Regions from separate parts of the Streptomyces sp. NPDC058291 genome, predicted to be linked through region 3. Evidence: riboswitches for the same ligand, from Rfam matches in the RefSeq annotation. Region 3 holds a riboswitch; each other region holds the start of a gene.
What was found. A riboswitch is a leader RNA that binds a small molecule or an ion and turns the genes downstream of it on or off. The one in region 3 is predicted to bind S-adenosylmethionine.

Region 1 (5,726 bases), on a different contig from region 3:
CATGTCGACGTACTCACCGGTCGCGGCGTTGAGGCCGTGGCCGATGGGAAGGTTGCGGACCTTCTCCACGACGACGCCACCCTCGAGACCGCCGTTGACGGCGATCTGCTTGAGCGGGGCCTCCAGTGCGATGCGCACGGCGTTGGCGCCGGTCGCCTCGTCACCCTCGAGCTCCAGCTTCTCGAAGACGGCGGAAGCCTGGATGAGCGCCACGCCACCACCGGCGACGATGCCCTCCTCGACGGCGGCCTTCGCGTTGCGGACGGCGTCCTCGATGCGGTGCTTGCGCTCCTTGAGCTCCACCTCGGTGGCGGCGCCGGCCTTGATGACCGCGACACCGCCGGCGAGCTTCGCCAGGCGCTCCTGCAGCTTCTCGCGGTCGTAGTCCGAGTCGCTGTTCTCGATCTCGGCGCGGATCTGGTTGACCCGGCCGGCGACCTGGTCCGAGGAACCGGCGCCGTCGACGATGGTGGTCTCGTCCTTGGTGATGACGACCTTGCGGGCCTTGCCGAGCAGGTCGATGGTCGTGTTCTCGAGCTTGAGACCGACCTCCTCGGAGATGACCTCGCCACCGGTGAGGATGGCGATGTCGTTCAGCATCGCCTTGCGGCGGTCGCCGAAGCCGGGGGCCTTGACCGCGACGGACTTGAAGGTGCCGCGGATCTTGTTGACGACCAGGGTCGACAGGGCCTCGCCCTCGACGTCCTCGGCGATGATCAGCAGCGGCTTGCCCGACTGCATGACCTTCTCGAGGAGCGGGAGCAGGTCCTTGACGTTCGCGATCTTGGAGTTCGCGATGAGGATGTACGGGTCGTCGAGGACGGCCTCCATACGCTCCATGTCGGTGGCGAAGTACGCCGAGATGTAGCCCTTGTCGAAGCGCATGCCCTCGGTGAGCTCGAGCTCCAGACCGAAGGTCTGGGACTCCTCGACCGTGATGACGCCTTCCTTGCCGACCTTGTCCATGGCCTCGGCGATGAGCTCGCCGATCTGGGTGTCGGCGGCGGAGATGGAGGCCGTGGAAGCGATCTGCTCCTTGGTCTCGACATCCTTCGCCTGCTCCAGCAGGGCGCCGGAGACGGCCTCGACGGCCTTCTCGATGCCACGCTTGAGGGCCATCGGGTTGGCGCCGGCGGCGACGTTGCGCAGGCCTTCCTTGACCAGGGCCTGGGCCAGGACAGTCGCGGTCGTCGTGCCGTCACCGGCTACGTCGTCCGTCTTCTTCGCGACTTCCTTGACCAGCTCGGCGCCGATCTTCTCGTACGGGTCCTCGAGCTCGATCTCCTTGGCGATGGAGACACCATCGTTGGTGATCGTGGGGGCGCCCCACTTCTTCTCGAGGACGACGTTGCGGCCCTTGGGGCCGAGCGTCACCTTCACGGCGTCCGCGAGCTGGTTCATGCCGCGCTCGAGGCCGCGCCGTGCCTCCTCGTCGAACGCGATGATCTTGGCCATGTGAAGTGGTCCTCCCGGACTGGGGTGGATTGCTCCGGACCGCGCTGGCGCCCGCGACGGACGGCTCGCCGGCCTCGTGGTTCCTTGCCCCACCTGGCCTGCGGGCCTCACCGACCCGGTCCTTCGTTGTCACTCTCACCTTCAGAGTGCTAACGCCAATGATTAGCACTCGACCCCTGAGAGTGCAAGCGCCTCCCCGAGAACGACGCCCTTCCGGACCCCTCGCGCGCCCCCTTCCGGACACGCCCGCCGACCAGCCGCGGGCGTGCCCGGCCGCGGGCACGTGCGCGTGCGCGGGCGCACCGAAGGGCTCGCACCCCGAGGAGGTGCGAGCCCTTCGACAGATGTACAGAAGAACGACGCTGTCAGTCGGCGCGTGCTTCAGCCGGTCGCGAGTCGGACCATGTCCGCCTGCGGCCCCTTCTGGCCCTGCGAGATCTCGAAATCGACCCGCTGACCCTCTTCCAGGGTGCGGTAGCCGTCCATCTGAATCGCGCTGTAGTGGACGAAAACATCCGCACCACCGTCGACCGCGATGAAGCCGTACCCCTTCTCCGCGTTGAACCACTTGACGGTGCCCTGAGCCATGCCTAACTCCCCTATTACTGGCCCTTGCACAGATCCACACTTCGCGGATCCGGGTCATACCTCACCCCCCATTGGTTGGGGGCGTGCGCCGGAACGCGTCGACCGCGGCCGAATGTATCTGTCCAACTGCCCTCTGCAACAGGTCAGTCGGACGAGAATTCTGGACGCAAGGGATCCGGAATGTGGCGAGAATTCACCTGAATTCAGGGCAAGTCGGGCCCTGTAAAAGCCGCAAAAGCCACAGAAGGAGCACGCACTTTGGCTGCTTCTTGTCGGGCCGGGGCAGAAATCAAAGGCTCCGGATCCGATGATCCGGACCGGGTTCCCCAACTGTATCGCGCTCAACCACATCGAATTGCCCCCTCCGCTTCTATCGCGGAGAGGGCAATTCGATGAACACTCGGTAATCGCTGTTACCGACGGTTACTACCGGCGGGTACGGAACAGCGGTCAGCCACCGGCCACGGCGGGGATGATCGAGACGCCGGCGCCGTCGGGCGTCGCCGTCTCCAGACCCTGCTCGAAGCGCACGTCGTCGTCGTTCACGTACACGTTGACGAACCGGCGCAGCTTGCCCTGGTCGTCCAGGACGCGCGCGGCGATGCCGGTGTGGTTCTTCTCCAGATCGGAGATGACCTCGCCCAGGGTCGTCCCCTCGGCGGCGACCTCGGCCTTGCCGCCCGTGTAGGTGCGCAGGATGGTCGGGATGCGGACGTTGACGCTCATGCGAGGCCAGCCTCTCGGAAAGAGTCCAGGGTCGGGCGGATGGTCGCGGTCAGGCCGGTGCCGGCCACCGCGTCCAGGGTCTTCAGGCCGTCGCCCGTGTTGAGGACGACGGTCGTCTTCGTGGGGTCGAGGAGACCGTTCTCGATCAGCTTGCGCGTCACGCCCACCGTCACCCCGCCGGCGGTCTCCGCGAAGATGCCCTCGGTCCGCGCCAGGAGCTTGATCGCGTCGACGACCTGCTCGTCGTTCACGTCCTCCACCGCGCCGCCGGTGCGCCGGGCGATGTCGAGGACGTAGGGGCCGTCCGCCGGGTTGCCGATGGCCAGCGACTTGGCGATGGTGTTCGGCTTCTGGGGGCGCACCACGTCGTGCCCGGCCTTGTAGGCCACCGACACCGGGGAGCAGCCCTCCGCCTGCGCGCCGAAGATCTTGTACGGCTTGTCCTCGACGAGCCCGAGCTTGATCAGCTCCTGCAGCCCCTTGTCGATCTTCGTGAGCTGCGAGCCGGAGGCGATCGGCACGACGAGCTGGTCGGGCAGGCGCCAGCCGAGCTGCTCGCAGATCTCGTAGGCCAGCGTCTTGGACCCCTCGGCGTAGTACGGCCGCAGGTTGACGTTGACGAAGCCCCAGCCCTCGCCCGCCGCATCGCCGATGAGCTCGGAGCAGAAGCGGTTGACGTCGTCGTAGTTGCCCTCGATGCCGACGAGTTCGCCGCCGTAGATCGCGGCCATGACGACCTTGCCCTGCTCCAGGTCGTGCGGGATGAACACGCAGGACCGGAACCCGGCCCGGGCGGCCGCCGCGCCCACCGCGCCGGCCAGGTTGCCGGTGGAGGAGCAGGACAGCGTGGTGAAGCCGAACGCGCGGGCGGCCTCGATGGCCTGGGCGACCACGCGGTCCTTGAAGGAGTGCGTCGGGTTGCCGGAGTCGTCCTTGACGAACAGCTTCCCGGCGTCGACGCCCAGCTCGCGGGCGAGGTTGTCGGCCTGCACGAGCTTGGTCCAGCCGGGGTTGATGTTCGGCTTGTCCGCCACGTCGGCCGGGACGGGCAGGAGCGGCGCGTAGCGCCAGATGTTCGCGGGTCCCGCCTCGATGCGCTTGCGGAGCTCCTCCGTGTCGTAGGAGGAGAAGTCGTAGGCGATCTCGAGCGGGCCGAAACACTCCTCGCAGGCGAAGACCGGGCCGAGGGGGACGCGGTGACCGCACTCTCGGCAGCTCAGCGCCGCGGCGGGACCGAGGTCCACGGAAGAGGTCGGCGTAGGGTCGGTGGTGCTTGCAACAGTCTGCGCAGCCATGTGAGGCGAGGCCCTTTCTCCTCATCTTCCTCACGACGCATCTCGCCGTGAGACGGATTTGGCACCTTCCCGAGCCGGGAGCCTCGCGGAGCCGTCACCGAAGCGGATCGGTGAGCGGTACGAGACCGGCTGGAGGGTTGCCGGGGCTTCATCGGGCCGTGTCCCTCTGCCCCTCTGGATGAGCGGTATGAAGTTGTGAACGGCGGGGACCTCGGACATGCGATGGTCATCCGCGTTGTTCAAGACTGTAACCGAAGGCCAGGACAGTTGAGAGAGTCGTCCGAACCGCGAGATGGATCACACGGTCACCTCCCGTGCACCCGGTGTGATCACGACAGTGAGGAGCCGTGGACTGTGCTGGAAGAAACCGAGCGCTGGCTGGCCACCCGCTCCTGGTCGGTGACCGATCGCCCGCTGCACCGCGTCCTGGCCGCGAAGCGTGCCACGAACCAGACGGTGTCCGTCGTCCTGCCCGCGTTGAACGAGGAGGAGACGGTCGGCGACATCGTCGCCGTCATCCGTCACGACCTCATGCACCAGGTCCCGCTCGTCGACGAGATCGTCGTCGTCGACTCGGGATCGACCGACCGCACCTCGGAGGTCGCCGCGGCGGCCGGCGCGCGGGTCGTCCACCGCGACGCCATCCTGCCGCGCATACCGGCCGTGCCCGGCAAGGGCGAGGTCCTGTGGCGCTCGCTGCTGGTCACCAGCGGGGACGTCGTCTGTTTCATCGACGCGGACCTGCGGGAGTTCTCCTCCGACTTCGTCGCGGGGATCGTCGGCCCGCTGCTCACCGACCCGGACGTGGACCTCGTCAAGGCCATGTACGACCGTCCCCTCGGCGGGGCCGCCGGCCAGGGCGGGAGGGTCACCGAACTCATGGCCCGCCCGCTGCTCAACATGCACTGGCCGCAGCTGGCCGGGTTCGTGCAGCCGCTCGGCGGCGAGTACGCGGCCCGCCGCACCCTGCTGGAGCAGCTGCCCTTCCCCGTCGGCTACGGCGTGGAGCTGGGCATGCTGGTCGACGCCCTGCACCTGGTGGGCCTGGACGCCCTCGCCCAGGTCGACGTCGGCGTGCGCAAGCACCGCCACCAGGACGGCCAGGCCCTCGGCCGGATGGCGGCGGCCATCTACCGCACCGCGCAGCTGCGGCTGGCCCGCGGACACCTGATCCGCCCGGCCCTCACCCAGTTCGAGCGGGGCGCGGAGGGCTTCGAGCCGCGCACCTACTCCGTGGACACCGAGGAACGCCCGCCGATGACGCAGATCGCCGAGTACGCGACCCGCAAGGTGGCCTGACCGCGGGCCACGCCATGGCCCCCGCCGCCCGGGTGACGAGATGGCCCCGGGCGAACGGGTGCGAACGTTTGGGCCTTCGGAGGCCGGGCTAGGTTGAGGCGTATGTCTACCACGCACGAAACGGCTGCTCGGGGTACTGCTCAGGTGCTGGTCGCGTCCAATCGCGGCCCGGTCTCCTACGAGGTGCGCGAGGACGGCTCACTGCACGCGAAACGCGGCGGCGGCGGGCTGGTCTCCGGGCTGTCGGCCATCGGCCCCGAGGCGGACGCCCTCTGGGTGTGCTCGGCGCTCTCCGACGGTGACCGGGAGGCGGTCGCGCGCGGGGTCGGCGAGGAGGGCGTGCGGATGCTGCCCGTCCCGGCC
Region 2 (5,726 bases), on a different contig from region 3:
GCGTGCCCGTGCGTGATCGTGGTGATCAGCGACTCATCGGGGCTGACGATGCGTCAGTCCGTCGGCGTCGGCGTGCACGTGCAGCACGGTGTGCCCGAGGGGCGCTCGTGCGCCGCCCGCTGTCACGGTGCTCATCCGGCGGCCGCCAGCAGGGCCGTGCGGCTGCCGAGGGCGTCGGAGAACTGGTCGACGACCTGTGCGAGAGCCTCGGCCGCGCCCCGGGCGACGGTCAGGGCCCCGTCGTCGCCCACCGTGATGTCCTTGTCCAGCGTGAACCAGCCCTGGACGATGTGGGCGGCGCCCATGGAACTGATCACCGGACGCAGCGCGTAGTCGATCGCCAGGACCTGCGCCGTGCTGCCGCCGGTCGCCGGCGGCAGAACCGTCTTGCCCGCCAGGGCGTACTGGGGCAGCAGATCGAGCAGCGATCTCAGCAGCCCCGAGCAAGCGGCCTTGTACACGGGCGTGCCGATCACGACGCCGTCGGCTCGGTCGAAGAGCGCGGCCGTCCTGACGATCGCCGGGTGCCGGAGGTCGGCGCCGAGCAGGGCGTCGGCGGGGAGGGTGCGGACGTCCAGGGGAACGACCTCGTGTCCCTGGTCCGTGAGCCGCCGGTCCAGGTGGCGCAGCAGACACGCGGTACGAGAGGTGGCGGAGGGGCTTCCGGAGACGGACAGGACGGTGGCCATGGCGGCCCCTTCGGGGAACGTGGGAGCGGTGGGAGATCGCGGTGGGCGGCCGGGGTCACGGCCCCTTGCGGCACCGTGCCCCCGTGGCGGCCGCGGCCCGGCGAGGGGCGCCCTTGGCGAGGGCGCGACGGTGACGGGGCCGGCCCCGCGCCCCGCGCGGCGGGCGTCGCCGCTCCCGCGGGGCCGCCGGGCGTCGTCACGGCCGTGCGCAGGCTCACCGGCCGGTCGCCTCCTCCCGGTGCGGAGCGGGCGGCAGGTTCTTCTCGAAGGGCAGCGGGCCGATGGTCTCCGGGTCGGCCTCGGTGTCGAAGAGCGGGGTGTAGCCGGTCGTCAGATACAGGGCCCGCGCCTCGGGCTGGCGCGGACCGGTGGTGAGGCAGACCCTGCGGTAGCCGCGCTCGCCCGCCGTGCGCTCCAGTTCGGCGACGACGCGCCGGGCCAGGCCGCGCCGCCGGTGGGCGGAGTGGGTCCAGATGCGCTTCAGCTCCGCGGTGTCGCCGTCGTACCGGCGGAAGGCCCCGCCCGCGACCGGCTCGCCGTCCTCCAGGAGCAGCAGGAGCACCCCGCCGTGGGAGGCGGTGAACTCCTCGTCGGGGTAGCGGGCGAGTTCGGCGTGGGCGTCCCGGCCGTAGCGGGCGGAGTACTCCTCGCCGAGTTCGCGCAGCAGTGGCCGCACCCGTGGGTCGGACACGGGGACTTCGACGACCGCCGGCCCGGTCGACATGGACGGCGGTGGCCCGACGGACGTCATCCGCCCACCGCCGCGAGGTTCTGCGTGCCGCGGACCGCCCGCTCGGCGTCGCGCCTGGCCACCTCCTCGCGGACCAGGGGGATCACGTGCCTGCCGAAGTCGATCGCGTCGCCGAGCAGGTCGTAGCCTCGCGCGGAGAGGATGTCGACGCCCAGGTCGTAGTAGTCGAGGAGCGCCCGGGCGACCGTCTCCGGGGTTCCGACCAGGGCGTTGGAGTTGCCCGCGCCGCCGGTGGCGGCGGCCGTCGGGGTCCACAGGGCGCGGTCGTAGCGCTCCCCGGCCTCGGCGATGGCGATGAGCCGCTGCGAGCCCGTGTTCTGCGGCTGCGCGCTGCCGTTGTGGCGCCGGGTGACCGGCTCGCCCTTCTCCTTGCGGGCCTTGATCGCACCGACCGTGCGATGGGCCTTCTCCCAGGCCAGTTCCTCGGTCGGGGCGATGATCGGGCGGAACGCCACCTGGAAGCGGGGGGCTTCGGCACGGCCCGCGGCCTTCGCGGCGGCCTTCACGGCCTCGATCTGCTCGGCGGTCCGGGCGAGCGGCTCGCCCCACAGGCAGTAGACGTCGGCCTCGGCGGCCCCGGCCGCGACCGCGGCGGGCGACGAGCCGCCGAACGACACGTTCGGGCGCGGCCGCTGGACGGGGAAGACGTCGCTGACGAAGTCGTGGAAGCGGTAGTGCTCGCCCTCGTGGTCGAAGGGCTCGTGGGTGGTCCAGATCTTCTTGACGAGGCCGATGTACTCGCGGGTGCGGGCGTAGCGCTCGTCCTTGGTGAGGGTGTCGCCCTCGCGGCCCTGTTCCCGGTCGTTGCCGCCGGTGATGAAGTGCACGGTGAGCCGGCCCTCGCTGATCTGGTCGAGGGTCGCGAACGTCTTGGCGGCGAAGGTCGGGTACGAGACGTTGGGCCGGTGGGCGAGCAGGATCTGCAGGCGTTCCAGTCGGCTCGCGATGTACGCGGCGGCGGGCGCGGGATCCGGTGACCCCGATCCGTACGCGAAGAGCACGCGGTCCCAGCCGTGGTCCTCGTGCGCCCGGGCGAGCCGGAGCGTGTACTCCTTGTCGAAGGCCGCGCCGGAGCGCGGGGTGGTCTCGGAGCCGTCGTTGGTGGCGGCGATGCCGAGGAACTCCACGGGCATGAACGGTTGCCTTTCCTCAGGTCCTCGGGGCGGTGCCGTGGGCGGTGTGCGGGCACGGCGAAGCCGGCCCGGGGCGGGTCGGGGCGGCGGCGCTCGGCAGGTGCCGGCGCCGGTGGGCCGTCAGGGGTGACGACGTCGGGGACCAGGCCACGACGCGGGCACGGGCGGCGGCTCGCGTCAGGTCCGGCGGGAGCCGTGACGGCGGTCAGTGCGGGGTCCGGGGTGTGTTTCGGCGCCGACGGGGGACTGCGCCGGCACAGGGCCGGTCCGGTCCGACCGGTCCGGTTCGTGCCGGGTCCGCCGAGGGAGGGAAGGGCCGGTCAGCGCGCCCGACGCCGCGTCAGGCGCAACACGCGGCGGACCACACACGACCGAAGTCGATGTGGTCGCGGGTGACCAGGCGCTGCTCGGCATACATATGAGTAATTGAGCAGGACATCTCGCTCCTCGTCAACCACGGCTCGGATGCCGGAAGGGTCGTGACCGCTTCGGGCGGACGATCGTCAGGTCCCCCCGTCCGGGGCCCGTTGACGGATCACGGCGGCGATGGCTAACGTTTCGACTGGCATTGAGTGTCAGCGTCAAGCCCTGGCTCGCTGACCGGCAACCCTCCGACGCGGTGGGGTGCTCCAGGTGAAAGCCCGGCCGGATCGCCGATCCGGCAAGCGCGCGGCCCCGCGACAGGGGTCCCGAGGACGGAGGGATGAGCATGCGGCCCAGCAGCGTCCCGAGCTCGTTCCCCGCGGTCGCGGCGTCCCTCTCCCGGTTCTCCCGCCGCCGCCACATCGATCTGCGGCGCACCACCAGCTGTCTGTGTCACGGCTGACCACGTCCCGCCGCTGACCCGTCGGTGCTGACCCGTCGGTGCTGACCCGCCGGCGCGTTCCTCCACCCCTTCTCGCTCTCCTCCCCCGAACCGTCGTCGTGCCCGGGGGAGCGACGCCCTCCCCCGCATCTCCGTCGTCCGCGCGTGCTTCGGCGCGCCGACTTTCGAGTAGGAGAACCATTTCCGTGACAGCGCATCCGGATTCCCGCCGTGGCCCCCGGTGGTCGGCGCTCACCGCACTTCTCACGACCAGCGCGCTGCTGACGGCCTGCTCGTCCGGCGCCAGCGCTTCGAGCGACGGCGGCGGACAGGCCAGGTCCGGCGGCGCCCTGACCTTCGCCGTGGGATCCGACGCCGGCTGCTCGGATCCGCAGCAGGTCGGCAGCAACGACACCATCTACTCCGTGCGCCAGCTCGTCGACTCCCTGACCGACCAGGACCCCAGGACGGGCAGGATCGTGCCGTGGCTGGCGAAGAGCTGGGACGTCAGCGCGGACGCCACGACGTTCACCTTTCACCTGAGACCGGGCGTCACCTTCAGCGACGGCACCCCGCTGACCGCGCAGACGGTCAAGGACAACTTCGACGCGGTGCCCCGGCTCGGTGCGTTGGCGACCTTGGCCCAGGGGTATCTCAGCGGCGTGCGGACCACCTCCGTGGTCGACCCGCTCACGGTGCGGGTGACGTTCAAGCAGCCCAACGCCCAGTTCCTGCAAGCCACTTCCACGTTCTCCTTGGGCATCGAGTCGTCCGCGAGCGTGAAGAGGACGCCGCAGCAGAGGTGCAGCCAGGGAGCCGTCGGCAGCGGTCCGTTCACCCTGAAGCAGTACGTGCAGAATCGTTCGATCACGTTGGTCAGGCGCGCCGGGTACGCCTGGGGCTCCGCGCTGTGGAACAAGAAGGGCGAGGCGTACCTCGACAGGCTGGTCTTCAAGGTGGTGCCCGAGGCGGGGGTGCGCACCGGCAGCCTGCAGTCCGGCCAGGTGGACGCGATCGGCAGTGTGGGCAGGGCCGACGAGGCGGCGCTCAAGGGCGGCCAGGTGAACCTGCTGGGGCGGGCCAACCCGGGCAACGTGTTCAACCTGGGGCTGAACAACTCCCGGCCGGCGCTCAAGGACGCCAACGTACGGCAGGCGATCCTGTTCGCCATCGACCGACAGCAGATCGTCGACGCCGTGTTCCCGACCGGGACGCGGCCGGCCACGAGCATCCTGGCGCACACCACCCCGGACTACGCGAACCTCGGCAAGGACCTGTCCCACAACGAGGCCAAGGCCAAGTCGCTGCTGGACGCCGCCGGTTGGAGGACCGGCGGGGACGGCATCCGGACCAAGGGCGGCGCACGGCTGAGCCTGGCCGTCACCTGGTTCGCCAACGCGGCCACCAACCAGCCCGCGCTGGAGCTGATCCAGCAGCAGCTCAAGGCGGTCGGCGTCGACGTCGTGCTCAGGGAACGGCAGATCAGCCAGTTCGCGACGACGCTGCAGTCCGGTGACTTCGACGCCGTATGGGGCAACGTGACCCGCGCCGACCCTGACATCCTGCGCAGCTCCTACTCCACGCGGCTGACCAACTTCTACCATCTGCCGGCGAGCCCGCTGGACTCGCTGCTGACCCGGCAGGCGGCGACCACCGACCCGGCCGAGCGCAGCGAACTGGTCGCGCAGGCGCAGCGGTTGATCGTGCGCAACGCCTACGTCGTGCCCGTGGTGGAGCTGCAGACACAGCTCGGGGCGGCGAAGAAGGTGCACGACCTCGACTTCGAGGCCTCCAGCCGGATACAGCTGCACGACACCTGGATCGGCTGACCGTGCGCCGCTATGTGATCAAACGCGTCGCGCAGGCGCTCGGGGTGCTGTGGGCGGCCTACACCGTCTCCTTCCTGGTGCTCGACTTCCTGCCCGGCGACCCGGTGTCGGCGATGGCCGGCGCCGGCGCGGAGTCCGGCACGGTCGATCCCGCGCAGCTGGCCAGGCTCCGGCACGCGTACGGCTTCGACAAACCGGTGCCGGTGCAGTATGCCGACCACCTCGGCGACGCGCTGCGCGCGGACTTCGGCGACTCGGTCTCGACCGGCCGTCCGGTGACGTCGACGCTGGGCGACGCGCTGCCGCAGACCCTGACGCTGACCGGTACGGCGCTCCTGCTCGCCGTCGTCCTCGGCGGCGGTCTCGCGTTGCTCGCCACCTACACCTCGCGCCGATGGCTGCGACAACTCCTGCTCTCCCTACCGCCGTTGGGGGTGTCGGTACCGACCTTCTGGGTCGGGTTGCTGCTCGTCGAACTGTTCTCCTTCCGGCTGCGGTGGTTCCCCGCGTTCGGCGACG
Region 3 (5,726 bases):
GGTCGGCGAACCGGAGTCGAGAGCGCCGGAGAGTTCCGGCTGTACCTCTCTGAACTTCTCGGCGATGCGTTGCCTGAAGAGGGGATCCGTCTCCAGCGCGGCCGCCATGGCGTTCCCGGCGAACTTGGCCCGCCGGTTGGGGGCGAACCGGGCGTACTGGCGCAACTGGACGGGCAGTTCGCCGACGGTCAGCCCGCCGAAGCCGTCGGAGACGATCGTGACGACCCTGCGCCGCACGCCGTCCGGCAGCGGACGGTCGAGCATCTCGGCGGCGCCGTCGTCCGGCCCCCCGCCTGCGCTCTCCGCCATCCGTCACACCCCACTATCCGTGCGGGGCCTCCCCCGCTCTCGACGTCGCTCGAGCGGGAGGACCCTCACCGTCAGGAACCGGCGTCCGGCCGATCCACGAGTTCCACCTGGTCCACGGCGTTGCACCAGCGACACCGCACCGACTCGATGGTCTCACTGACCACGTCGCGCTCCTCGACCTTCGGCTCGCCGGCGAGGTCGAGGTGCACGTACTCGACGACCTTCGACGAGCGCGTCACGTCGAATCGCGTGAGGTTGCCGCAGAGCGTGCAGCGCCACCGCGTCGTGGCGGTCGGCAGGGGAACCGTCATCGTTGCTTTCCGCTTCCTTCTAGTGTCCCGCTTCTTGGCGCCGGGGTCGGGCCGGAGGCTCCCCCGTGCGTGTGGCTCGTAACCCTACGGCCTGGCGGGTACTCGCCGCCCGCCCGTCCACGGGGGCCCTCCGGCGGCGAGGCGGTCCAGGCGAGTGCGTCCCGTTACGTCATGCTTTGTAGCCATGATCAGCTACTGGAACGGGACCGTCGGCCGAGCGCTCCGCACTTCCTCGGCGCCGGTGACCTACGGCCTGATCGCCCTGTGCTGCCTGATCTTCGTACTCGGCCCCGCCTCGGGCCTGAATCCGGCGTACGGCGCCGGCGACGGGCTGGCGGCCGCGCAGCGCGCCTACTTCCGGCGCTGGGGCGTGGTGCCGGCCGAGCTCTTCGAGGGCGCTCCAGGGGCGGCCCTGAGCCCGGCCACCGCCCTCTTCGTCCACGGCAGCTGGGTACACCTGCTGGGCAACATGCTCTTCCTCCACGTCTTCGGGGCGATGACCGAGCGTCGGATGGGCCGCGTGGAGTTCACGCTCTTCTACACGGGCTGCGGCTACCTGGCCCTGCTCGGCTACGCGGCCGCCAACGCCCAGTCGTCCCAGTCCCTGGTCGGCGCCTCGGGCGCGATCTCCGCCGTGCTCGGCGCGTTCCTCTACCTGTTTCCCCGCGCGCGGGTGACCAGCCTCCTGCCCTTCCTGTTCTTCCTGCCGCTGCGCTTCCCGGCGTGGGTCGTGCTGCCCTTCTGGGCGGCACTGCAGTGGGTGGCGGCGGGCCGGGCGTCCCAGGGGCCGGGGGTGGCGTATCTGGCGCACCTGGTGGGGTTCGGTCTGGGCCTCCTCTACGCGTGGGCGCGCTTCGGCGAGAGGAGGGGTCCGAGGGGCCCCGCCGGGGCGGCTGGGGGAGACGGGCGGGCGACTAGAGTGAAGGCCGCCCCAGCCCCGGCCCCCGAGGGAGAGAACCAGCCGTGATCACCGCGATCGTCCTCATCAAGACCAGCGTGGACCGGATCCCCGAGATCGCCGAGCGGATCGCCTCGCTGGACAGCGTCAGCGAGGTCTTCTCCGTCACGGGGACCTACGACCTCATCGCGATGGTCCGGGTGAAGCAGCACGAGGACCTCGCCGAGGTCATCCCGGGCAGCATCAGCAAGATCCCGGGGGTCGAGGGGACCGACACCCACGTGGCGTTCCGCACGTACTCCCAGCACGACCTGGAAGCGGCGTTCGCCATCGGCCTGGACTCGTAGGGGCCCGGTCAGCCCACCGCGGGGACGCAGCGGCCGTCCTCCGTGCGGTACCGCCACTTCGCACCCTGGGTCACCAGTTCGCGGACGGCCGTCACGAAGCGGTCGACGTGCTCGTCCGGTGTCCCCGCGCCGAAGCTCACGCGGATCGCGTTGAGGGACTTCTCCCCCGGGGCCGCGTCGGGCGCGCCGCACTCGCCCTGGGTCTGGGGGTCGCTGCCCAGCAGGGTGCGGACCAGGGGGTGGGCGCAGAAGAGGCCGTCGCGGACGCCGATGCCGTACTCGGCGGAGAGGGCGGCGGCGAAGTGGGAGCTGTTCCAGCCCTCGACGACGAAGGAGATCACGCCGACCCGGGGCGCGTCGTCGCCGAACAGGGAGAGGACGCGGACCTCGGGGATCTCGGCGAGACCGGACTTCACCTTCTCGATCAGGTACCGCTCACGGGCCACCAGGGTGTCGAAGCCGGCCTCGGTCAGCGCCTTGCAGGCCGAGGCGATGGAGTAGGCGCCGATCACGTTCGGGGAGCCGGCCTCGTGGCGGGCGGCGCTCTCGTGCCACTCCACGTCCACTCCCCCGTCCTCGCGCCGCGTGACCTTGCGGCTGGCGCCGCCGCCCGCGAGGTAGGGGTCGGCCGCGACCAGCCAGTCGGCGCGGCCGGCCAGGACGCCGGAGCCGAAGGGCGCGTACAGCTTGTGGCCGGAGAAGGCGATCCAGTCGACGTCGAGGTCGCGGACCGACACCGGGTGGTGGGGGGCCAGCTGGGCCGCGTCCAGCACGATCCGCGCGCCGTGGGCGTGCGCGGCCGCCGCCAGCTCGCGCACCGGCCACAGCTCGCCGGTGACGTTCGAGGCGCCGGTCACGCAGACCAGGGCCGGACCGTGCGGGTCGCGCTCGGCGAGGGCGCGCTCCAGCGTCTCGACGGCCTGGCGCGGGGTGCGCGGGGCGTCGAGGTAGCTGACCCGGGCGTCCTGCCAGGGCAGCAGCGAGGCGTGGTGCTCGGTCTCGAAGACGAAGACCTGGCAGTCGGCGGGGAGCGCGGCGGCGAGCAGGTTGAGGGAGTCGGTCGTCGAACGGGTGAAGATCAACTGGTCGTCCGGGCGGCAGTCCAGGAACTCCGTCACCGTGCGGCGGGCGTTCTCGAAGAGGTCGGTGGACAGCTGGGAGAGATAGCCGGCGCCTCGGTGCACGCTGCCGTAGTACGGGGCGTAGGCCGCGACGTCGTCCCAGACGCGCTGCAGGGCGGGGGCGCTGGCCGCGTAGTCGAGGGCCGCGTAGGCCACCTCGCCGCCCGTCACGAGCGGGACGGTGACATCCCGCCCCAGAACGGGCAACGGGGCACAAAGGGTACGGCTGGCGGCAACGGTGGAGACAGACATGGCGAACTCCCGTGAGAGGCACGACGGAACCACCGTGCGGGCGACATGGCTCCGGCACGGAGGACGGTGAAAGGGGATGCGGAGGCGGGGCTCGACGCCCTAGCGCATTCGCTTGCTCACGAGAGACTCCCTCGAACGACCCAGGACCCCTGGTTTCGCGAGGGGTCCGCGCTTGCCGTGGACCTTGCTGTCCACCGCCTGGTCTTCACCCGGGGCACCCCGCCACGGACGGAGGGTTGCCGGACAGTCGGCCGGGGCCTCATGACTGTCACTCATGACCTGATACAGGAACGTACGTCAGGTGATCGTCGTCCCGCAACCCGTGTCCGGATCGCGGGACGACCGCTCGTGGAGCGTCACGCGTTGCTGGCCGCGACCCACCTCGCCAGCGCCCGCTTGGCCGCGCCGGAGTCGATCGACTCGGCCGCCCGGTCCATGCCGGCCCGGATCTGCCCGGCGAGCGGCCCGGCGCCCGGTTCGAGCGCCACCAGGGCCGCCGCCGAGTTCAGCAGGACCGCGTCGCGCACCGGGCCCGTCTCGCCCTCCAGCAGGCGGCGGGCGACCTGAGCGTTGTAGGACGGGTCGCCGCCGCGCAGCGCCTCCACGGGGACGAGGTCGAGGCCGACGTCGCGCGGGTCGAAGCTCTCCTCGGCGACCTTGCCGTCGCGCACCACCCACACGCGCGAGGTGGCCGTCGTGGTCAGCTCGTCGAGGCCGTCGTCGCCGCGGAAGACCAGGGACGAGTTGCCGCGCTCGGCGAAGACGCCCGCGACGACCGGCGCCATGCGGAGATCGGCGACCCCGACCGCCTGGGCCGCCACCCTGGCGGGGTTGGTCAGCGGACCGAGCACGTTGAACACCGTGCGGATGCCCAACTGCCCGCGCGCCGCGCCGACATGACGCAGCGCCGGGTGGAACTTCACGGCGAAGCAGAAGGTGATCCCGGCCTCCCGCGCGACCTCCGCCACCCGCTTGGGGGTCAGCTCCAGGTTGACGCCGAGCTTCTCCAGGACGTCCGAGGCGCCGGACGCGGAGGACGCGGCCCGGTTGCCGTGCTTGACGACCGTGGCGCCCGCGCCGGCGACGACGATCGCCGACATCGTGGAGATGTTGACCGTCTTCGCGCCGTCGCCGCCCGTGCCCACGATGTCGACGGTGGGCCCGGGCACCTCGATCAGGTTGGCGTGCTCGTACATCGCCCGGACCAGCCCGTTGATCTCCGCGACGGTCTCGCCCTTGGCCCGCAGCGCCACCACGAACCCGGCGATCTGCGCGTCGGTCGCCTCTCCGCGCATGATGCGGTCCAGCGCCCAGAACGTGGCGTCCGCGTCCTGATCACGGCCGTACAGCAGGCCGTTCAGCACCTCGGGCCAGGAACGGCCCGCCGCGGTGTCGCCTCCAGCGGGGGTCACAGCGCTCATAGCCGCTCCTGTGTGTCGTGGGTCATGTGTCGTGTCGCGTGGCGCGAGCCGTGTGTCGTGGCCCGCGCGTCGTGGAACAAGGTGAACCCCACCCTATCCAGCGGCGGACACGGCGAAGGGCCCCGTCCGAAGACCGGACGGGGCCCTTTACCGTGGCGTGGCGACGCCTCAGCGATCAGTGGTGGCCGTGGCCGCTCGTGATCTCCTTGTACTCCTCGACAGTGGGCTTCGGGATCTGCTGGTCCTCGCCGAAGTACGCTTCGCTGATCTTGGCGCGGAGCTTCTCCTTGCCCGTGACCTTGCGCTCGACGCCGTTGTCGTCGACGGTGGCGCCGATCGCGGCCGGCTCGTACTGCTCGTGTGCGGTGAGAGTGTGCAGCTGCTCCTGGCTGAGCGGCTCGTGGATCTCGATGAACTCACCGTGCGGCAGGCGCTTGATGGTGCCGGTCTCGCGACCGTGCAGCACCTTGTCCTTGTCGCGACGCTGCAGGCCGAGGCAGATCCGCTTGGTGACGATGTACGCGAGGGCCGGTCCGACGAAGAAGAAGATCCGGACGAACCAGGTGATCGCGTTGATCGACAGGTGGAAGTGGGTGGCCCACAGGTCGTTGCCACCGCCCACCAGCATGATCATGTACATCGTCACCCAGGCGACGCCGAGCGCCGTACGGGTCGGCGCGTTGCGCGGGCGGTCCAGGATGTGGTGCTCGCGCTTGTCGCCGGTGATCCACGCCTCGATGAAGGGGTAGAGCGCCAGCAGGGCGAGCAGGACACCGAACAGCACCAGCGGGATGAACACGCCCAGGACCAGCGTGTGGCCCCAGAAGTTGATCTCCCAGCCCGGCATGAAGCGGATCAGGCCCTCGGCGAAGCCCATGTACCAGTCGGGCTGGGCGCCGGTCGACACCTGGTCCGGACGGTAGGGGCCCATGGCCCAGATCGGGTTGATCTGCGCCACGGCCGCGATGGCCGCGATCACGCCGAAGACCAGGAAGAAGAAGCCTCCGGCCTTGGCCATGTACACCGGCAGCAACGGCATGCCCACGACGTTCTTGTTGCTCTTGCCG

Region 1: it holds a riboswitch for S-adenosylmethionine, as region 3 does, so the genes downstream of both, thrC (threonine synthase) here and ACFVYK_RS28830 (aminotransferase class V-fold PLP-dependent enzyme) in region 3, are expected to answer to the same signal.
Region 2: it holds a riboswitch for S-adenosylmethionine, as region 3 does, so the genes downstream of both, ACFVYK_RS20755 (putative leader peptide) here and ACFVYK_RS28830 (aminotransferase class V-fold PLP-dependent enzyme) in region 3, are expected to answer to the same signal.

What each region holds. Positions count from the first base shown of each region.
Region 1 is NZ_JBHVYK010000056.1:8,813-14,538, reverse strand. It holds gene groL (chaperonin GroEL) at 1-1,455, opposite strand, end outside; gene ACFVYK_RS25340 (cold-shock protein) at 1,837-2,043, opposite strand; gene ACFVYK_RS25335 (MoaD/ThiS family protein) at 2,494-2,769, opposite strand; gene thrC (threonine synthase) at 2,766-4,064, opposite strand; SAM riboswitch class I at 4,083-4,249, opposite strand; gene ACFVYK_RS25325 (glucosyl-3-phosphoglycerate synthase) at 4,419-5,363, shown strand; gene ACFVYK_RS25320 (trehalose-6-phosphate synthase) at 5,466-5,726, shown strand, end outside.
Region 2 is NZ_JBHVYK010000039.1:44,860-50,585, reverse strand. It holds gene ssuE (NADPH-dependent FMN reductase) at 132-689, opposite strand; gene ACFVYK_RS20765 (GNAT family N-acetyltransferase) at 904-1,440, opposite strand; gene ACFVYK_RS20760 (LLM class flavin-dependent oxidoreductase) at 1,437-2,573, opposite strand; SAM riboswitch class IV at 3,138-3,247, shown strand; gene ACFVYK_RS20755 (putative leader peptide) at 3,277-3,399, shown strand; gene ACFVYK_RS20750 (ABC transporter substrate-binding protein) at 3,585-5,207, shown strand; gene ACFVYK_RS20745 (ABC transporter permease) at 5,210-5,726, shown strand, end outside.
Region 3 is NZ_JBHVYK010000072.1:24,374-30,099, forward strand. It holds gene ACFVYK_RS28810 (NYN domain-containing protein) at 1-309, opposite strand, end outside; gene ACFVYK_RS28815 (hypothetical protein) at 381-620, opposite strand; gene ACFVYK_RS28820 (rhomboid family intramembrane serine protease) at 805-1,587, shown strand; gene ACFVYK_RS28825 (Lrp/AsnC family transcriptional regulator) at 1,584-1,865, shown strand; gene ACFVYK_RS28830 (aminotransferase class V-fold PLP-dependent enzyme) at 1,874-3,238, opposite strand; SAM riboswitch class IV at 3,402-3,518, opposite strand; gene trpD (anthranilate phosphoribosyltransferase) at 3,595-4,659, opposite strand; gene ACFVYK_RS28840 (cytochrome bc complex cytochrome b subunit) at 4,835-5,726, opposite strand, start outside.